Regions from separate parts of the Janthinobacterium kumbetense genome, predicted to be linked through region 1. Evidence: predicted binding sites of a transcription regulator. Region 1 holds the regulator's gene; the other holds the start of a gene.
The links. The regulator FliA, encoded in region 1, starts transcription of late flagellar genes. The targets are predictions, from matches to a motif close to CTAAAGTTTNNNNNNNNNNNGCCGNTA.
Positions count from the first base shown of each region.

Region 2: the regulator FliA is predicted to act here: its motif matches at 7,141-7,167, upstream of NCG91_RS12460 (flagellar protein FliT).

Region 1 is NZ_JAMQGR010000006.1:285,627-296,118, forward strand. Features, by position in the region: gene NCG91_RS18345 (fumarylacetoacetate hydrolase family protein) at 1-371, shown strand, start outside; gene flhB (flagellar biosynthesis protein FlhB) at 635-1,828, shown strand; gene flhA (flagellar biosynthesis protein FlhA) at 1,825-3,921, shown strand; gene flhF (flagellar biosynthesis GTPase FlhF) at 4,189-5,517, shown strand; gene NCG91_RS18365 (MinD/ParA family ATP-binding protein) at 5,510-6,373, shown strand; gene NCG91_RS18370 (RNA polymerase sigma factor FliA) at 6,419-7,150, shown strand; gene NCG91_RS18375 (flagellar motor protein) at 7,132-7,878, shown strand; gene motD (flagellar motor protein MotD) at 7,884-8,666, shown strand; gene NCG91_RS18385 (translation initiation factor Sui1) at 8,731-9,093, shown strand; gene NCG91_RS18390 (hypothetical protein) at 9,137-10,024, shown strand; gene NCG91_RS18395 (flagella synthesis protein FlgN) at 10,075-10,492, opposite strand, start outside.
Region 2 is NZ_JAMQGR010000003.1:347,256-357,747, reverse strand. Features, by position in the region: gene NCG91_RS12490 (MATE family efflux transporter) at 1-441, shown strand, start outside; gene NCG91_RS12485 (S9 family peptidase) at 656-2,866, shown strand; gene NCG91_RS12480 (CsbD family protein) at 2,940-3,125, opposite strand; gene NCG91_RS12475 (class I SAM-dependent methyltransferase) at 3,300-3,935, opposite strand; gene NCG91_RS12470 (M13 family metallopeptidase) at 4,006-6,066, opposite strand; gene NCG91_RS12465 (HDOD domain-containing protein) at 6,205-7,032, shown strand; gene NCG91_RS12460 (flagellar protein FliT) at 7,211-7,507, shown strand; gene NCG91_RS12455 (FimV/HubP-related protein) at 7,937-9,091, opposite strand; gene fumC (class II fumarate hydratase) at 9,263-10,492, shown strand, end outside.

The DNA.
Region 1 (10,492 bases):
CCTGGCGCGGCGGCAAGGTGCATTACGCGCTGCGCTGCAGCCTGAACGGCAAGTTGACGGGCCAGCCCCACGCGGGCGCTGACATGGCGTTCAATTACCCGCAATTGCTCGCCCACCTGTGCCAGACGCGCAACGCGCGCGCCGGCAGCGTGGTCAGCGCGGGCGGGGTCGCCAACAAGGAAGTCAAGAAGGGATTTTCCAGTATTTTTGAGCGACGTAACCAGGAGATGATCGCCGATGGCGTCGCCAGCACGCCGTATTTGCTGTTCGGCGACGTCGTCCGGCTGGAAATGCTGGGCGATGACGGCAAGTCGCTGTTTGGCGCCATCGAGCAGACCGTGAAACAGGCCGAGGCGAGGAAAAACCGTTAGGAGCCCCGAGAAAATGGCCATGACTGCGTTGCAACCCCTCGCCGTACTATTCGTACTGTCTTCGGGGCTGCGCCTTGTCCTGACCATTTTTCGGTCTCCTTTGAAGTGGGCGCCTGCGGCGCCTTGTTTCATTTAGGCAAAGGAAAAGCAGGGGATTCGCCCTCCTTTTCCCTTGATGGCGTTGCGGTAATTGAACCGATAATGCCACATGCCCAGTCCGTATTGCGCCTAGCCAGGCTGCAGGACTTCACCGGAGTTGATTGATGTCGGAAGACAGCGACGCAGAAAAGACCGAAGCCGCGTCACCGAAGCGCCTCGAGCAGGCGCGTGAGGAAGGCGACGTTCCGCGATCGCGTGAAGTGGCAACGTTCACTGTGTTGATGGCGTCCGGCTGCTGCCTGTGGTTTGCCGGCGACGCCATCGTGCGGCGGTTGACGGCCGTCATGGTGTCCGGGCTGACCCTGGACCGGGAACAGATACTCAATCCCGACGCGATGATGTTGCGCATCGGCTACGACGTGGGCTCGGTCTTGCTGACGTGCCTGCCGTACGCGCTGGCCATCATGCTCGTCGCCCTGGCTTCGCCCGTGCTGGTGGGCGGCTGGCTGTTCAGTTCCAAGGCGTTTACACCCAATTTTGGCAAGCTCAACCCGATTCGCGGCCTGGGCAACATGTTTTCGAAGAATGCGCTGGTGGAACTGCTCAAGGCCATCGCCAAGACCCTCGTCGTGGGCGTCGTCGCCTGGATGGTGATGCAGCATCAAAAAGATGCCGTGCTGGGCTTGTCGGTGGAATCCCTGCGCGCCGGCTCGGCCCATCTGATCAGTTTGCTGATCACGGCTTTCCTGCTGATCGTCGGCGCGCTGGGCCTGATCGCCGCCATCGACGGTCCGTACCAGATGTGGCATTACGCCAACAAGATGAAAATGTCCTTGCAGGAAGTCAAGCAAGAGTCGAAGGAATCGGACGGCAATCCGCAGATCAAGGCGAAGATCCGCCAGATGCAGCATGAAATGTCGCGCCGCCGCATGATGGCCGACGTGCCGACGGCCGACGTGGTGGTGACCAACCCTACCCACTACGCGGTGGCCTTGAAGTATGGCGAGAATTCGCGCGGCGCGCCGCAGGTGGTGGCCAAGGGCGTCGACGAGGTGGCGGCGAAGATCCGCGAACTGGCCGGCGAACACAAGGTCGCCATCCTGGAAGCGCCGGCCCTGGCGCGCGCGCTGTACAAGCACACGGACATCGGCGACGAGATTCCCGAGGCGCTGTATGGCGCCGTGGCCGAAGTGCTGGCCTACGTGTTCCAGCTGCGCAGCTATGGCAAGGGCCAGGGCGAGCGTCCCGACAAGCCGAAGAAACTCGACGTGCCGCCCGAGCTCGACCCGCAGAATCCCGCCTCACAGACACCGCCCGCAGCCGGCGCAGAAGACAAGAATAAAGGAAGTACACCATGAACGGCCTGAGAATGCCAGCCTGGCTCAGCGGAATGGGTGGCAACGCCAGCAAGGGCATCGCCGCGCCTGTCATCATCATCATGCTGCTGGCGATGATGGTGCTGCCGCTGCCGGCCTTCATCCTCGACATCTTCTTCAGTTTTAATATCGCGCTGTCCATCATCGTGCTGCTGACGGCGCTGTACACGGTCAAGCCGCTCGACTTCATGGCGTTCCCGACCATCCTGCTCGTGTCGACCATGCTGCGCCTGTCGCTGAACGTGGCGTCCACGCGCGTGGTGCTGACGGAAGGCCATACGGGCGCCGACGCGGCCGGTAAAGTGATTGAGGCGTTCGGTCACTTCTTGATCGGCGGCAACTACACGGTCGGTATCGTCGTGTTTATCATTTTGACGATCATCAACTTTACCGTCGTGACCAAGGGTGCGGGCCGTATCGCCGAGGTGGGCGCCCGCTTTGCGCTGGACGCCATGCCTGGTAAACAGATGGCCATCGATGCCGACCTGAACGCGGGCCTGATCGGCGAAGACGAAGCGCGCCGCCGCCGCACGGAAGTGGCGCAGGAAGCGGAATTCTACGGCGCCATGGACGGCGCCAGCAAATACGTGCGCGGCGACGCCATCGCCGGCATCATGGTCACCGTCATCAATATCGTCGGCGGCTTGCTGGTGGGCCTGCTGCAGCACGACATGGGCTTTGCCGATGCGCTCAAGAACTACACCTTGCTGGCCATCGGTGACGGCCTGGTGGCGCAGATTCCTTCGCTGATCATTTCCACGGCGGCCGGTATCGTCGTCTCGCGCGTGGCCAGCGAACAGGACATCGGCACCCAACTGGTGGGGCAATTGTTTGCGAAACCGCAAGTGTTATATATCACCGCCGGCATCATCGGCGGCATGGGCTTGATTCCCGGCATGCCGAACATGGTCTTCATCCTGCTGGCCTCGTTGCTGGCCGGTTCCGCCTATCTGATCAGCAAGAAGCGCACGCAGGAAAAAGCGGCGGCCGAAAAGCCGGCCGAAGTGCCGCAAGCGACCGTGGCGCCCGAGCAGGAAGAAGCCAGCTGGCAAGACATCATGCCCGTCGATACCCTGGGCCTGGAAGTGGGCTACCGTTTGATTCCCCTGGTCGACAAGACGCAGGGCGGCGAATTGCTCAAACGCATCAAGGGCATCCGCAAGAAATTTGCCCAGGAAGTGGGTTTTCTGGCGCCGCCCGTGCATATCCGCGACAACCTGGAATTGAAGCCGTCCGCCTACCGCATCACCCTCAAGGGCGTGGAAGTGGGCGTGGGCGAAGCGTTCAACGGCCAGTTCCTGGCGATTAATCCCGGCATGGCCAGCGGCACCTTGCCCGGCCTGGCCACGAACGACCCCGCCTTCGGCTTGCCCGCCACCTGGATCGACGCCAGCCTGCGCGACCAGGCGCAATCGATGGGCTATACGGTGGTCGATGCGGGGACGGTGGTGGCCACGCACCTGAACCACCTGATCACCTCGCACGCTTCCGAGCTGCTGGGCCGCGCGGAAGTGCAATCGCTGCTCGACCACCTGGGCAAGGAGTCGCCGCGCCTGGTGGAAGACCTGGTGCCGAAGATGCTGTCGCTGTCGACCTTGCAAAAAGTGCTGCAGAACCTGCTGGCCGAGGGCGTGCACATCCGCGACATGCGCACCATCATCGAAACCCTGGCCGAGCATACGGTCAGCACGCAAGACCCGAACGACCTGACGGCGCTGGTGCGCGTGGCCCTGGGCCGCGCCATCGTGCAGCAACTGTTCCCCGGCTCGGCCGAACTGTCCGTGATGACCCTCGACAGCCGCCTGGAGCGGCTGCTGATGCAGGCGATGGGCAATGGCGGCGACGGCGCCGGCATCGAGCCGGGCCTGGCCGACACCATCGCGCACCAGGCGGGCCTGGCTGCCCAGCAACAGGAAGCGCTGGGCCTGACGCCCGTGCTGCTGGTGCCGGCGCCGCTGCGCGCCTTGTTGTCGCGCTTCCTGCGCCGCGCCTTGCCGCAGCTCAAAGTGCTGTCGCATGCGGAAGTGCCGGAAACCAAGACCATCCGCGTCACGGCGCTGGTGGGGGCACAATAGTTGGCAGCATTAGTACCGGGGTCAGACCCGCCGGGTCTGACCCCAGCCCTTGTCTTTGGTCAAATAAACATCAATTTCCTCTCGGCAAACTGAATAACGGGTACTTTCCCGTCCTGTTCCTTCGATCATTTCCTGTAAGCATCGCTAATAATGGAAACTGTCCGGGTGATCTGTGTCCATGTGGAAGACAGCACTCAAGCAACAGGAGTCGACGATGGTCACACAGTTCAGCCAATATTGCGCCACCCCCGCCCTGGGAGGCCGGTCATGAATGTGAAGAAATTTACGGGCGCCTCGTCGCGCGATGCGCTGCGCAAGGTGCGCGAAGCGCTGGGCCCCGATGCCGTGATCCTGTCGAACCGCCAGGCCGATGGCGTGGTGGAAATCCTCGCGCTGGCCAATGACGATGCCGCTTCGCTGGCCTCGCCGCCGGCCGCCTCCGAAATGGCCCAGCCCCGTCCCCAGTTGCAGACCCAGTTCGCCACGCCGCAGCGTCCGGCCGCCCCGGCCCAGCGCCCGGCCGCGCCACGTCCTGCCGCGCCGCGCCAGGCTGCCTCCGAGCCAGTGGACATGGCCCGCATGCAGCAGATGATGGCCAGCGCGCTGGCGCACGTCAAGGAAAACGCCGCCGCCGAGATGAGCGGCATGATGAATGAAATCCGCGCCATGCGCGGCATGATGGAAACCCAGCTGGCGGAAATCTCGTGGGGTTCGACGCAGCAGCGCGAGCCGCAAAAAGCCGTCGTGCTGCGCGAAATGCTGGCGGCCGGCTTCTCGGCCAGCCTGGCGCGCTACCTGATCGACAAGCTGCCGGCCGGCCTCGATGGCGCGCAAAGCATGCGCTGGATCAAGACGGTCCTCAGCCGTAACCTGAATACTGTGGCCAATGAAGACGCCATGCTGGAGCAGGGCGGCGTGTTTGCCCTGGTGGGCCCGACGGGCGTCGGCAAGACCACCAGCACGGCCAAGCTGGCGGCCCGCTGCGTGATGCGCCACGGCCCGGAAAAGCTGGCCCTGATCACCACGGATGCCTACCGTATCGGCGCGCATGAACAGTTGCGCATCTACGGCAAGATCCTCGGCGTGATGGTGCATTCGGTGAAGGACGAGGCGGACTTGCGCATCGCCCTGAAAGAATTGAAGAACAAGCACACGGTGCTGATCGATACGGTGGGCGTGAGTCAGCGCGACCAGATGGTGACGGAACAGGTGGCCATGCTGTCGGGCGCCGGCGCCGACGTGAAGCGCCTGCTGTGCCTGAACTCCACGGCCACGCAGGAAACGTTGAATGAAGTGGTGCGCGCGTATCAGGGCAGCGGCCTGGCCGGCTGCATCATGACCAAGCTCGATGAAGCGGCCTCGATCGGCAATGTGCTCGACGTGGTGATCCGCCAGAAGCTGAACCTGTTTTATGTGTCGAACGGCCAGCGCGTGCCGGAAGACCTGTACCTGGCCGACCGCGGCTACCTGATCGACCGTGCCTTCAAGCTCAAGCGCGATGCGGCGGCGACGCAGTTTTCCGACGCCGAACTGCCGCTGCTGATGGCGCAGGCGGCCGCCCGCAACAATGAAGCGCGCGGGGTGCACCTTGGCTAATTTCGATTTCGACCAGGCCGAAGGCTTGCGCCGCATGCTGGCCGGCCCGCAGCCGCGCGTCATGACGTTCCTCTCGGCCACGCCGCAGGACGACAAGGGCGCCATGCTGGTCAACCTGGGCGCGTCGCTCGTCTACGGCGGCAATGACGTGCTGCTGCTCGACGCCAGCGGCGGCAGCGATGGCGTGGCATCGCGTCTGGGACTGGCGCACGGCGCCAGCCTGCGCGACGTGGCGCGCCAGCAGTGCGGCTTGAACCAGGTCATCCACCAGGTGCCGCAAGGTTTCGGCGTGGCCAGCCTGGGCGCGCGCAACCATTTGATGGACAGCATGGATTATGCGGGCGAGGATGAACTGCGCCGCCTGGGCAAGACGTTCGACGTGCTGGCGCGCCAGAGCGGCATCGTGCTGGTTGACGGCGTCGTGGCGGACGAGGGCGCGTGCTTCCCCGTGCCGCTGATGGCATCGTCGGATATCGTCGTGCAAGTCTCGACCAGCGCCACCTCGATCAAGGCGGCGTACTGCCTGATCAAGCGCCTGAGCCAGGAACTGGGACGCCGTCCGTTCGGCATTCTCGTCACCGGCGCTTCCGAATCCGAAGCAAAAGTGGTATACGATAATATGGCGCAGGCGGCAAGCCGCTACCTGGCCGTGAAGCTCACTTCGATGGGTTCCGTGCCTGCCGACGAGTATCTGCACCGCGCGGCGCGGCTGGGCCGCAGCGTGGTCGACGCGTTTCCGCTGGCGGGAGCGTCGGTGGCGTTTCGCGGACTGGCCGAGCGGCTGGCCCGTTCGGCGGCGCCGGTGCTTGGCGGCACCTTGTACCAGACGGGGAGCCCGCACCAGTTCAGCGCCTGAATCGAACCGCAGCACCAGATAAGATGAGAAAACAATAAGCAGCCTATGTACACGGTCAAAGGGAAATCGAACAAGGACTATTTGCTGACGGAGCACATTCCGCTGGTGAAGCGTCTGGCGCACCATATGAAGGCGAAATTGCCGCCTTCGGTCGAGGTCGATGACCTGATCCAGGCCGGCATGATCGGCCTGCTCGATGCCATTACGCGCTATGAAGAGACGCATGGCGCGCAGTTCGAGACGTATGCCGTGCTGCGCATCCGCGGCGCCATGCTCGACGAATTGCGCACCAGCGACTGGCTGCCGCGCAGCATGCGCCAGAACATGCGCAAGATCGAAGAGGCGATGAGCACCCTGCAGCAGCGCCTCGGCCATCCGCCGACGGAGTCGGAAGTGGCGAAGCTGCTGAAAATGTCGCTGGCCGACTACCAGGAAATGCTGGGCGACGGCGGCGGCCACCAGCTCGTGTACTACGAAGACTTTCATGACCCGGACGGCAATGACAGCTTCCTCGACCGCCACTGCGTGGACGAGGACAGCGACCCCTTGCGTTCCCTGCTCGATACCGATTTCCGGCAATCCGTGATCGATGCCATCGACGCGCTGCCGCCACGCGAGAAAATACTCATGGGCCTGTATTACGAAGAAGAGCTGAACCTGAAGGAGATCGGCGCGGTGATGGGCGTATCCGAATCGCGCGTCTCGCAGCTGCATACCCAGGCCGTCGCGCGCCTGCGCGCAACCTTGAGGGAGCTGGCGTGGACTGGTCCAGCGTAATCGGGCTGGCGCTGGCGCTGGCCGGCCTGCTGGTCGGCCAGGCACTGGAAGGCGGCAAGATGGCCTCCCTGCTGCAGCCGGCCGCCTTTGCCATCGTCATCGTCGGCACCTTCGGCGCCGTGCTGCTGCAGACGCGGCTGCGCACTTTTGTCCGCGGCCTGGAAATGCTGCGCTGGGTCTTCCTGCCGCCATCCGATACGCGCGCCGCGCTGGCGCGCGACATCGGGCAATGGAGCCTGACGGCGCGCCGCGACGGCCCGCTGGCGCTCGAGCGCCTGATGGAAAACACGGCCGACCGCTTCAACGCCAAGGGTTTGCGCATGATCGTCGACGGCATCGCGCCCGACAAGCTGCGCCAGCTGCTCGACGTGGAAATCTCCGCCTATGAAATGGCCGAGCGCCAGGCCGTCAAGGTGTGGGAATCGGCGGCCGGCTATTCGCCTACAATCGGCATCCTGGGCGCCGTGCTGGGCCTGATCCACGTGATGGAAAACCTCACCGACCCCAGCAAGCTGGGCGGCGGCATCGCCGTGGCCTTCGTCTCCACCATCTACGGCGTGGGCCTGGCCAACCTGCTGTTCCTGCCGGTGGCCAATAAACTCAAGGCCATCGTTTCGCGCCGAGTGGTGCAATATGAAATCACGGCCGCCGTGCTGTACGACATCGCCACGGGCGACCACACGCGCATCATCGAAGAGCGCGTGTCCAGCCTCTTGCACGAGCATTGACCATGATGCGGCGCGCGCGCAGGAAGTATGACGAGGAACCGGACAACCAGGACCGCTGGCTGATCTCGTACGCCGACTTCATCACCCTGCTGTTCGCCTTCTTCGTCGTCATGTATGCGATTTCGCAAGTCAACGAAGGCAAATACCGCGTCTTCCAGAACGCCATCGGCCAGGCCTTCAGCCTGGAAAAGGGCGCGCCGCCCATCATCATGGAAGCGCCGCAGGCGATCCCGTTGCCGAACCCCGCCCTGAAACGCCGCACGGAAGCCATCCGCCGCGAGCGCGAACACATGACGCGCCTGGCGCAGGACCTGACGTCAACCCTGGCGCCGCTGGTCAAGGAAGGCAAGGTGCGGGTCACGCAGACGAGCCGCGGCGTGAGCGTGGAAATCAATGCCAGCGTGCTGTTCGACCCGGGCGCGGCGGGCTTGACGGCGGAATCGGACCAGGCCTTGCGCGCCGTGGCCGTGCTGCTCAAGGACGACACGCACGACGTGCAGGTGGAAGGGCATACGGATGTGCAGCCGATCAGCAATTCGACCTTTGCCTCGAACTGGGAGTTGTCGGCCGCGCGCGCCAGCGCCGTGGTGCGCCTGTTCATCGCCAGCGGCGTCAAGGCGTCGCGCCTGACGGCCGTGGGCCACGCCGACAATATCCCCGTGGCGCCGAACGCCACGCCGGAAGGGCGCGCGCGCAACCGCCGGGTCGCCGTGACGATTTTGTCGGGCATCCCCGAAACGGTGACGGAAGTGCCGACGGCGCCCGTGGCGCCTGCGCCGGCCAACTGACGCTCGTCAACTGCGGGCTGCCGCTTGGTACAATCGCGCTTTCTTCCTCTTTTATCGTTCCCTCATGAAAAGCAGCTCCCTGGGCGGTCTCGTCTATTCCACTGAAACGGGCCGCATGTGTCCCGCCTGCCGCCAGCCGCTGGCGCAGTGCGCGTGCAAGGCGCAAGCGAAGGCCGCGCCTGCGGGCGATGGCGTGGTGCGCGTCTCGCGCCAGACCAAGGGCCGTGGCGGCAAGAGCGTCACCGTGGTCAAGGGCTTGCCGCTGGACGCCGTCGCGCTGGCCCTGCTGGGCAAGCAGTTGCGCACGCAGTGCGGCTCGGGCGGCACCGTCAAGGATGGCGTGATCGAAGTGCAGGGCGACCATGTGGACGCCATCCTGGCCGCGCTGGTCAAGCTGGGCCACCAGCCGAAAAAGGCCGGCGGCTGAGCGTGCGGAGGCGTGCGGCCCGCCGCCGCGCGCCTGTGGTAACGTGCGTTTCCCATCCACGCGCTTCCTCACCATGAACGTCAAATTCACCGGCCTGGCCATCGCCGCCGCCATCGCGGCAGCGCTGGCGCTCGCGTACTGGCCCGCACCCGAGAGCGGCGCGCCGGACGCTGCCGCCGTCTCCGCCCCTGGCGCGCCGGCGGGACGCAGCCTGGAATCGTATCTGAATATCGATGCCAGCCCGGTCGCCGATGCCGCGCCGATGCCCGTCACCCTGGCGCAGCAGCTCGCGCGCCTGGCGGCCAGCGGCAAGCCGGAAGACGCGTATGCGGCCTACAATCTGCTCGACGACTGCATTTCATTTGAGAAAGAAAGGCGCTTGCCGGGGCTGGAATTCGAGCTGGGGCGCGAGATGACGGCGCAGGAAAAAGCCGCCCAGCAGCAGCTGTGCGCGGGCCTGACGCAGCGCCAGCGCGAGGAGCGCCTCGGCTACCTGGCGACTGCCGCCAGGGCGGGCGTGCCCGGCGCGGCGACTATCTTCCTGTCGGAAGGGCCGTTCGGCGACCGCAGCGCGCTGCGCAACCGTCCCGACGATCCGCTGGTGCAGGCGTGGAAGCGGCAAGCGATCGCCCAGCTGACGGCGCAGGCGGACGAGGCGGAGCTGACCAGCGTGGCTACCCTGATGATGGCGTATCTGCGCGATGGCGAGGTGGTGCAGAAAGATGCGCCGCAAGCATATGGCTACCTGCTGGCGCTGCGCCAGGTCTACGACGACATCCTCGCGCCCGGCGTCACCAATCCCTACCAGGATGAATACTGGCACTGGCTGCAGGCGGAACTGACGCCGGAGCAGCAGGCGGCCGCCAGCGCCAGGGCGCAAGCCATCGTGGCGAAATACCGCCAGCATGCGGGGCGTGCCGCGCACGGTTGAAGGGCAAGGCGGCTGCGCCTTGCCGGCGGATTGCTGTTAACTAGGGGAAATCAGCCGATGACGACGCGCCGGCTGGCCGTGTTCGTCGTCGGTTGGCCGCTGGGACCGTAGAAATTGCCGCTCTGGGCCGGGGGGCGCATGGCGTTCAGGGCGCCTTGCGTGTGCAGCATGTGCTTGTTGACGAGCAGGCTGTTCAGGCGGTTTTGTTCCTTGGCTTCGCGCGTCGTCTCGAGCAGGGCTTTCCACAGGGGCGCCGCGTCGGCTTCATTGGCGCCGACCAGCCAGTCTTCCATGCCCGCTTCGGCCGCCGTGAAACCGGCTGCCGCCAGCGCCTGGTGGCGTTGCGCCGCCAGCTGGCTCAATTGTCCTACCAGTGCCGTCTTGCGCGCCGTGAGCTCCGTGATTGCATCGATGTCAGCCGCAACCAGATGCCGCTGTTCTTCTTTCATCAATGCCAGCAATGTGGTC
Region 2 (10,492 bases), on a different contig from region 1:
CGCTTCATTTCGTGGGTGGGCGTCGCCATGTCGCTGACGGCGGCCATCGTCTCGGCCACCGTCATCACCGTGTTCCGCCACCAGATCGCGCAAGCCTACACGTCCGACCCGCAGGTGCAGGCCCTGTGCGCGCAGCTGCTGCTGTTCGCCGCCCTGTTCCAGCTGTCCGACGCGACGCAGGTGGCCACGTCCTGCGCCATCCGCGGCTACAAGGTGACGCGCCAGCCGATGCTGATCCAGCTGCTGGCCTTCTGGGGCTTCTCGCTGCCGATCGGCTACGTGCTGGGCCTCGCGCCAGCCGGTTTCCCCTGGTCGCCGGCCGAGCCGATGGGCGCCGCCGGTTTCTGGATCGGCCTCGTCACGGGCTTGACGGTCGCCGCCGTGCTGCTGACCTGGTACTTGAACCGGCTGTCGCAGCAGCGCCTGCGCGCGGCGCATTGAAACAATGCATGGAACACAGGGCGGCGCGCAATTTATGCGTGCCGCCCTCCCTGCTTCGCCATACAAAGCCCCAGCGCCGCACTCTTTCCGCCAAAGTAAAGAAGGCAATTTCCGGATTATTCCGTGGCTGGCCCTATCGCATTAAACGCCGTGCTCTGGTATCGTTTGCTGTCAAGCATCTTCTTGACATCCCTTTACAATCACCGAGACATCCATGCGTTTTATTCTTTGTTTTCTGGCCGCGGTGGCCAGCGTTCCCGCATCGGCTGAAAAGCTGACCCTGGAACGCATCCACGCCGATCCGGCGCTGGCCGGCCCCGGCGTGCGCAACCTGAAGGTCTCGCCCGACGGCGAGCGCGTCACGTTCCTGCGCGGCCGCGCGGACAACCAGTTCCAGCTCGACCTGTGGGAATTCAAGCTGAAGGACAAGAGCACGCACCGCCTGGTCGACTCGAAGGCGCTGGTGCCGAATGAAACGATTTCGCCCGAAGAGCAGGCGCGCCGCGAACGCGAGCGCACGGCCAGCCTGAACGGCATTCTCAGCTACAGCTGGTCGCCGGACGGCAAGCAGCTGCTGGTGCCGCTGGCCGGCAATCTGTACCTGGTCGACGCGGCCCACCCGGACAAGGCGCGCCTGGTCGCCAAGGGCAATGTGCTCGACCCGAAAATCTCGCCGAAAGGCCGCTACGTATCGTTTGTGCGCGATCAAAACATCTATGTGATCGACCTCAAGACGAACAAGGAACGCCAGCTGACCACCGATGGCAAGGGCACCATCCGCAACGGCGAAGCCGAATTCGTGGCGCAGGAAGAAATGGGGCAGCGCACCGGCTACTACTGGGCTCCCGACGATTCCGCCATCGCCTATAAACGCTATGACGAAGCGCCCGTGCCCGTCGTGCGCCGCTTCGAAATCTTTGCCGACCGCACCGACGTCGTCGAGCAGCGCTACCCTGCCGCGGGCGACCCGAACGTGCTGGTGCAGCTGCTGATCGTCTCCCCGGAAACAGGCGCGCAGCGCCAGGTGGACCTGGGCACGAACCCGGACATCTACCTGGTGCGCGCCGACTGGAGCGCGGACGGCAAGTCGCTCGTGTACCAGCGCCAGTCGCGCGACCAGAAGACCCTCGACCTGGTCGCCGTCGATGCGGCCACCCTGGCGCAGCGCACCCTGCTGACGGAAACATCGAAGACCTGGGTCAGCATCCATGACGACCTGCGCTTCCTGCCGAACGGCCAGTTCCTGTGGTCGTCCGAGCGCACGGGCCGCAACCACCTGTACCTGTACGACATGGGCGGCAAGCTGCTGCACCCGGTCACTTCCGGCGAGTGGGGCATCGACAGCGTGCTGGCCGTGAACCAGAAGACGGGCAAGGTCTACGTATCCTCGAACCGCGACGCCGTCATCGACAAGCAGACCTACGCCCTTGCGCTGGACGGCAGCACGGCCGACAAGCCGCAGCGCGTCACCAAGGCCGATGGCTGGCACGACACGACGTTCTCGCGCAATGGCGAAGTGTTCGTCGACACGTATTCCGACCCGGCCACGCCGCCGCAAGTGAGCATCCGCCGTCCGGACGGCGCCATGGTGGGCTGGCTGGAAGAAAACGCGCTCAACGCCAGCCACCCGTACTACAAGTACAAGGCGGACCACCTGCCGACGGAATACGGCACCCTGAAGGCCAACGATGGCCAGACCTTGCACTATTCGATCGTCAAGCCGTCGAACTTCGACGCGGGCAAGCGCTATCCCGTCTACCTGTCGACGTATGGCGGCCCGCACTCGCAGCACGTGGCTCGCCGCTGGGGCAACAACTTCGACCAGTACATGGCGCAGCAGGGCTTTGTCGTCTTCCGCCTCGATAACCGCGGCTCGTCGCGCCGCGAGCGCGCGTTCACGGACGCCATCTATCACAACCTGGGCGCAGCGGAAGTGGCGGACCAGCTGGTGGGCATCGACTGGCTGGGCAAGCAAAGCTTCGTCGATGCAAAACGCATCGGCGTGTTCGGCTGGAGCTACGGCGGCTTCATGACGCTGCGCTTGCTGTCGGCAGCGTCCGACAAGATCGCCATGGGCGTTTCCGTGGCGCCCGTGACCGACTGGTCGCTGTACGACACCCACTACACGGAGCAATTCCTCGGCATGCCGAAGGAAAACGTGGACGGCTACAAGGCCAGCACGGTGTTCGCCCACCTGGACGGCCTGAAGTCGCCGCTGCTGCTGGTGCACGGCATGGCCGACGACAACGTCTTGTTCAGCAACAGCACGCGCCTGATCGACGCGCTGGTGAACCGCGGCGTGCAATTCGACCTGATGACGTATCCGGGCGCCAAGCACGGCATCTCGTCGCGCGCGGGCCAACGCCACGTGTACAAGAAAATCGAGATGTTCTTCAAGCAGAACCTGGCCAATCCAGTGAAATAAGTTTGATCGGCATCAAATAAAAAACCGCCGCCTGTCTCGCGACAGGCGGCGGTTTTTTTATGCGTGCGTCAGATTACGGCTTACGGGTAACGGTTTCCACCGCGTCCTTGACGTCGCCGACTTTCTTCTGCACTTTGCCTTCGACCTGGTTTGCCAGGCCCTTGGCTTGCTGTTCTTCGCTGCCGACGATCTTGCCAGCGGCTTCCTGGATTTTACCGCCGACTTCCTTCAGTTTACCTTCGACTTGATCTTTGTTCATGATGGATCCTCACTGTAGTTGGTACATCTGTTGTCCGGCCCCGAAGGGCCGGTACTGCGGCTCACACGCTGTTGCAAACTGCTTGCTGCGTGTCGATGTGTCCATACTACGGGGCGGGGGATCAATGCTCTGTACGGTTCCTAACACATGCTCAATTTGCGTCAATATCGGCGATCACGCAGGCTTGCGCCACACGGTGGCCAGCCACGGCTGCTGTTCGCGCGGCAAGCCCGGCGGGCGGTAATACTGGTCGAGCAGGCTGAAACCGGCCGCCTGCACGTAGGCGGCCCACGTCTCCTCGTCGTGATAGCTGCAGTAGCGGGCGCCATTCCAGCCTTCCTGGTTCTGGCCGCGCGGATTCGAGCTGAACAGCACGCCACCAAGCTTCAGGCAAGCGTGCAAGGCGCGCAGCACGCCGGGCAAGACGGCGCTGGGCACGTGGAACAGCACGGCATTGGCGAACACGCCGTCGAAGTGCGCGGCCGGCAAATCGAGGTCGACGAAATCCTGCTGCCACACGGTGCAGCCGCTGTAGGCGCGCGCCATCTCGACGAAGCGGGGGCAGCCATCGACGCCAGTGGCATGATGCCCCATGGCCGTGAACGCCTTCAGGTCGCGGCCCGGGCCGCAACCGAGGTCGAGGATGGCCAGCGGCGCCGGCTTGCCGATGGCGTCCAGCAGCGCGGCGATGTTCTGGCTGACGTCGTGGTCGCGCGTGCCTTCGAAAAACTGCTCGGCGCTGGCGTCGTAATGGGCCAGGGTGCGGCCCGTGATGGCGTGGATGGGGTCTTGCGGTGGGCTTGGCTGCATGGCGGTCCTGTCGATATGTTCCGCCATTTTACGCTGCCGACCAGCTCCCCGGCCGGCAGCGTCAGCACTCTTACCAGACGCGCACGCGCTGCTCCGGCGCCAGGTACAGCTGCTGGCCCGGCTGGACGTCGAAGGCCGGGTACCAGGCATCGAGATTGCGCACGGTGGCGGCACGGTATTGCGCCGGCGCATGGCCATCCGTGAGGATCTGCTGGCGCGCCGCCGCTTCGCGCGCCTTGCTGCGCCAGCTGACGCCATAGCCCGTGAAGAAATCGCGGTCCGCGCCCGCCTGCAGCGGCTTGCCCTGCTGCGACAGGGTGAACGCATCATGCGCGGCCGCCACGCCGGCCAGGTCGGCCAGGTTTTCGCTCAGGGTCAGCTGGCCATTCACGGCCAGGTCGGGGAACGGTTTATAGGCCGCGAACTGCGCCACCAATTGCTTGGATGCCGTCTGGAAATGCGCCAGGTCGGCCGGCGTCCACCAGTCGCGCAGCTTGCCCTGGGCGTCGAACTGCGCGCCCTGATCATCGAAACTGTGGCTGATCTCGTGGCCGATGGTGGCGCCGATGCCGCCATAATTGGCCGCATCGGATGCCTGCGGGTCGAAGAATGGCGGCTGCAGGATGGCGGCCGGGAAGTTCAGCGCATTTTGCAGCGGCAGGTTGACGGCATTGACCAGCTGCGCCGGCATGGCCCAGGCCTTGCGGTCGGGCGACTGGCCCAGCTTGGCCAGCTCCTGGCGATAGTGGAACTGTTCCGCCCGCTGCACATTGCCCAGCGCGTCGCCGCGCACCACGCGCAAGCCAGCGTAACTGTCCCAGCGTTCCGGATAGCCCACGCCCACGTACAGGGTTTGCAGTTTTTCCTGCGCCTGCGCCTTGGTGGCCGGCGCCATCCAGTCCAGCTTGTCGATGCGGCGCGAGAAGGCGGCGACGATATTCGTCACCATCTCCTGCACGCGGGCTTTCGATTCCGGCGGGAAATAGCGTTCCACGTACAGCTTGCCGACGGCGTCGCTGAGGGCCGCATTCGTCGCGGCCAGCGCGCGCTTGCTGCGCGGCGACTGCTGCGGCGTACCGCTCAGAGCGCTGCCATAGAAGGCGAAGCGCTGGTCGGCGGCCGCCTTCGGCAAGGTGGTGCTGAAATGGTTGATGACGTGGAAGGCCAGGAAATCCTTCCACGTGGCCAGCGGCACACTCGCCACCAGCGCGGCACTGCCCGTCATGGCCGACGGATGCCAGACGATGAAATCCATCTGCTTGCCCAGGCCCGCCGCCTGGAAGAAAGCTTGCCAGTCCAGGCCCGGCGCCTTGCTGGCGAAGTCGGCGGCGCGCCACGCGTTATTGCCCTTGGCGACATCGGCCGAATCCTCGCGGCTGGCGTGGCTGGCGGCAATTTGCTGTTCCAGCGCAAACACGCGCGCGGCGCGGGCCGGCGCATCGCCGTAGCCGGCCTGCTTGAGCATGGCGGCGATATGCGCCTTGTAGCCGGCGCGCAAGCCCTGCATGCGGGCGCTGTCGTCCTGGTAGAAGGCACGGTCAGGCAAGCCCAGTCCGCCCTGCAGCAGGTAGGCGACATTGCGCGTGGTGTCGTTCAAGTCTTGCGCCACCCACAGGCCGAACAGGTTTTCCGTATAAAAATTGGTGGAATTGAGCGGGTCGACATCGGCGCGCAAGCTTTCGCCCAGCGCGCGGGCCAGCCCGGCCTGGTCGCGTATGCCATTGATCTTGCTCAACAAGGGCTTGATCGGGGCCCAGCCTTTCGCTTCGATAGCCGATTCATCCATCCAGGAACGGTAAAAATCGCTGACCTGGCGCGCGGAGGCATCGGTCTGCGGCGCCGCTGCCAGGCCCTCGACGAGGGCGATGATGCGCTCGTTGGTCGCATTGGCGAGGATGGCGAACGAACCCCAGCTGCTGCGGTCGGCGGGAATCTCCGTGCCGCGCAGCCAGTCGCCATTCACGTAGTCATAGAAGTCGTCGCCGGGCAAGGCAGCGGGGGCTACGGCGCTGGCGGCCGCCGACTGGCCGTGCGCCCGGGCGGGCAATCCGGTCAGCGAAACGCCGGCCAGGGCGAGGACGATGGCGGCCTGGACAGGCGTCCGGGACCAGGAAAAACGCAAACCGTGCATGGCGATCCTTTCGATGGAATAGTCAAAATCATAGCCTGTTTCCCATGCAAAAAGCATCCCGGAACTTTTTTGCATGCGGACAAAAAATCGGCCTATAGTTTCACGACCCCGTGCCGCGCGTACGCCAAGGAGATTGCCATGCAACTGGAAGCGCTGTTCCAGCAACCCCACGCCCTGCCTGCCGCCCCGAAGATCGTCGATGAACTGGTGCGCAGTTTCGACAACCCCGCCATCGCCACCGAAGACATCGCGCGCCAGCTGGGAGCGGACCCGGCCTTGAGCGCCAAGCTGCTGCGGCTGGCCAATTCAGCCTATTACCACGTCTCGCGCAGCATCGGCACGGTGGAAGACGCCGTGCTCATGCTCGGCTTTGTTACCGTGCGCACCCTCGTCATCAGCTCGGGCCTGGTCAGCGGCTTCAAGGCCGTGCCCGGCCTGAACCTGCCGCAGTTCTGGCGCTACAGCCTGCACAGCGCCGTGTCGGCCCGCTGGATCGCCAGGCAGACGGGCGACAACCAGGACCTGGCGTTCACCATCGGCATGATGCATGCGATCGGACAACTGGTGATCCATGCCGCCATGCCCGAGCAAGCCATGCAGCTCGACAAGATCGCCCCGCCCCTCGATGCGCGCCGGCTCGACGCGGAGCGGGTCTCGCTGGGCTATGACTATGCACAGGTGGGCGCCGAACTGGCGCGCCGCTGGAAGTTCCCCGGCGCCTTTGCCGACGCCATCGCCGCCTTTCCCGACCCGCTGGCCAAGGCGCCGCTGAACCGCCTGGCCGCCATCATCCACCTGGCCGCCTGGCGCGCCCGCATCGATGAAAACGCCCTGAGCAATGAAGAAATCATCGCTTGCTACCCCGGCAACGTGGCCGAAGCGCTGGGTTTGCCGCCCTCGGTACTGGTCGACAAGATGCCGCCGCCAGCCGAACTGAGCGCGGGATTGGAAGAACTCGTCAAATAAATCCCCCACCGCCGGCATCGCCGACCCTGCATCCATGCGGGTTTGCGGACGATTCCGGCGGATCGCCAAAATCATCCAAATTATTTTCACTTTTTTTTCAAAAACACCCTCAAGTTCCCGTTAAGCACGCCGTTAATCTAGACAAGCGGTAATCCATTCACTAGTTACGGGTGTGCTCATGACCTCCAACGACGTTCTCTCGATGTATGAAAATATTGCAGGAATGACCAATAAAATGGTCGTGGCCGCACGTTCGAGCGACTGGAATGACTTGGATGCCCTGGAAAACCAGTGCGCCAGCGCCGCCAGCACGGTCATGACGGGCAAGGTGCCCGCCCAGGCCGGCGCCTCGCGCCTGCGCAAAATCGACTTGCTCAAGCAAATCCTGGCCAACGACCGCGAAATCCGCACCATCACGGAACCGTGGATGACACAGCTGCCGAACGCCATGCAAGGTTCGCGCGCCCACATGTAAGCCATATGGCAGCGCCAGAAACGACAAAAGCACCCGCGGGTGCTTTTTTTACGTCTGCCGCCTTGCCGGGGAGCGCGCCATCTGTGGCGTCGGGAAGCAAGGAGGGGAATTTGGAAGGCGAGCCCCAGGTATCTCCTGGCGTCGCCTCGCTGCCGGTTGCATCCGGCGTTCGCGAGCACATCGTCGGCATCGCGAACCGCTTCCAGACCCAGGCGTTTATGCAACGCTACACCTGTTTGCCGCGCCACACTATCGTTGGTGACTGCGCCAGGCTGGGGCTGTTTTGTCGTAGAGCAAGTCCACTGAATTAATCATATCACCATATTTAAGAAACAGGCAACACGCGATACAAGCATTTTTCTGTCTTTTTTCAATATCTTTTTTTATATCAAATTCCGGCACCGCCTTGTCGCAGCCATTGCAACATCATCAACGCGAGAACGGCTCCGGCTCCGGCTCGTCCGCCGCGCCCTCTTCCACCGCTTCCGTCAGCACGGACGCCTCCTTCTTCTTGGGGCCGAATGGCTTGCGCAGCAAGACCCAGTATTTCGACGGCGCACTAGGCCCCGCCGCCTGCTTGCGCTTGCGCACGACATACACGATGAGGGCCGTCAGCAACAGGAAGGCCAGGGTGCCGATACCCAGCCACAGCAAGCCGTTGCCGCCCGCCTTCTTCTCGGCTGCGGGCGCCGCGTGCAGGGGCTTGGGCTTGGCATGCGGCGCCTGCGCCTCGGCCGGCGCGGCAGCTGGCGCAGCGGCGGCGACAGCGGCGGCGACAGCGGCGGCAGGCTGAGCCAGCGCCTGCTGCAAGGCGCCGATCTTGCCTTCCAATTCGCCGAGCTTGTCATTCAGGGCCGCGTTTTTCTCATCCAGCGCCACGCACGCTTGCGCCTGCTCAATATTGGCCTGCGGCGCGCAAGCGGCGACGGGCGCCGTGGCGCGGCGCAACGGCGCAGGACGCAGCGCGGCAGCGGCCGGCGCGGGCGCGGCGGGCGGCGGCACGAACACGCGCGCCGGGCGCACCAGGCCCTCGGCGCGCGCGCGGGCCGCCAAGGCGGCGGCATCGGGCGACGGTGCGGCGGACGCGGCGCGCGGCAATGGCAACGGTTGCGGCACGGGCGCGGGCGCGGGCGCCGGAACGGCGGGCCTGGCTGGCGCGCTGACAGGGGCGACGGCGGCGGGCGGCGCCGGCGTCAGCCACAAGGTGCCCAGGCGCACGACGGCGCCATTGCCACTGCCCAGCAACAAATACAGATGCACGTGGCCTGCCTGGATCGCTTGCCGCGTTGTCACACGCACATAGTGGCGTCCACCGCGCTCCAGCGGGCTGATGGTCAAGGTTTGCAGGGCCGGATCCATGCCGATGCCGCCGCCGCGGTACACATCGGGCGAAGCCAGGCGCACGGCCACGCCGCCGGCTTCCTCGGGCGCCAGGGCCGTCAGTTCTATCTCGGCCAGCAAGGGCTGGCCCACGTGCGACAGCACGGCCATGTCACCCAGTTCGGCCGCCATGACGGGCGGCAAGGCCAGGCTGGCGGCGGCGCACGCGATCAGGGACCAACGGGGAAAAATGCTGCTCTGCATGGACTGATCGCTTTGATAACAGGATAGGAAGGGGAACTCGCCTGTCTTTAACGGCAGGAAATCGCAAAAATATAGATGGGTCAGGGCAAAAATGATGCAATACAGCATCATCCTGTGCTTTTTTGACGCCTGGAGTACACTCGATCCACCTCCATCGATGAAAGGGATGCCATGAGTAGCAGAATCGAACGCGACAGTTTCGGCCCGATCGACGTACCCGCCGACCGGCTGTGGGGAGCGCAAACGCAGCGCTCGCTCGAGCACTTCCATATCTCCACGGAAAAGATGCCGCCCGAACTGATCGCCGCCCTGGCCACCGTCAAGCGCGCGGCCGCCCACGTCAACCTGGACCTGGGTCTGTTGGATGGCAAGAAAGCCATCGCCATCACGCAGGCAGCCGACGAAGTACTGGCCGACAAGCACGAAGCAGAATTCCCGCTGGCCGTCTGGCAGACGGGTTCTGGCACGCAAAGCAATATGAACATGAATGAAGTGCTGGCCAACCGCGGCTCCGAGCTGATCGGCGGCTTGCGGGGCGAGGGGCGCCTGCTGCACCCGAACGACGACGTCAACCTGGGCCAGTCCTCGAACGACATCTTTCCCACCGCCATCCATGTGGCGGCCGCCCTGGCCGTCGCCAACACGGTCTTGCCGCCGCTGCGCCAGCTGCGCGCCACCCTGGACGCGAAGGCGACGGAGTTTGCCGACATCGTCAAGATCGGCCGCACCCATTTGCAGGATGCGACGCCGCTGACCCTGGGCCAGGAATTTTCCGGCTACGTGGCGCAGCTGGACTTTGCCGAGCACATCATCACGGCATCGCTGCCGCCGCTGCTGCAGCTGGCCGCCGGCGGCACGGCCGTCGGCACGGGATTGAATGCCCACGTGGAATTTGCCGGCCGCATCGCGACGGAACTGGCGCGCCTGACGGGCCAGCCGTTCGAGACGGCCAGCAACAAGTTTGCCGCGCTGGCGGCCCACGACGCGCTGGTGGCCGCCCATGGCGCGCTGAAAACCCTGGCCACGGCCCTGATGAAGATCGCCAACGACGTGCGCTGGATGGCGTCCGGCCCCCGCTCGGGCCTCGGTGAAATCACCATCCCCGAAAACGAGCCGGGCAGCTCCATCATGCCGGGCAAGGTCAACCCCACCCAATGCGAAGCGCTGACCATGCTGTGCTGCCAGGTATTCGGCAACGATGTCGCCATCACGGTGGGCGGCGCCTCGGGCAATTTCGAGCTGAACGTCTTCAAGCCCTTGATTGCGCACAACTTCCTGCAAAGCGCGCGCCTGCTGGGCGACGGCATGCGCAGCTTCGACGAGCATTGCGCGCACGCCATCGCGCCGAACCGTGAGCGCATCGCCGAACTGATGGAGCGCTCCCTGATGCTGGTCACGGCG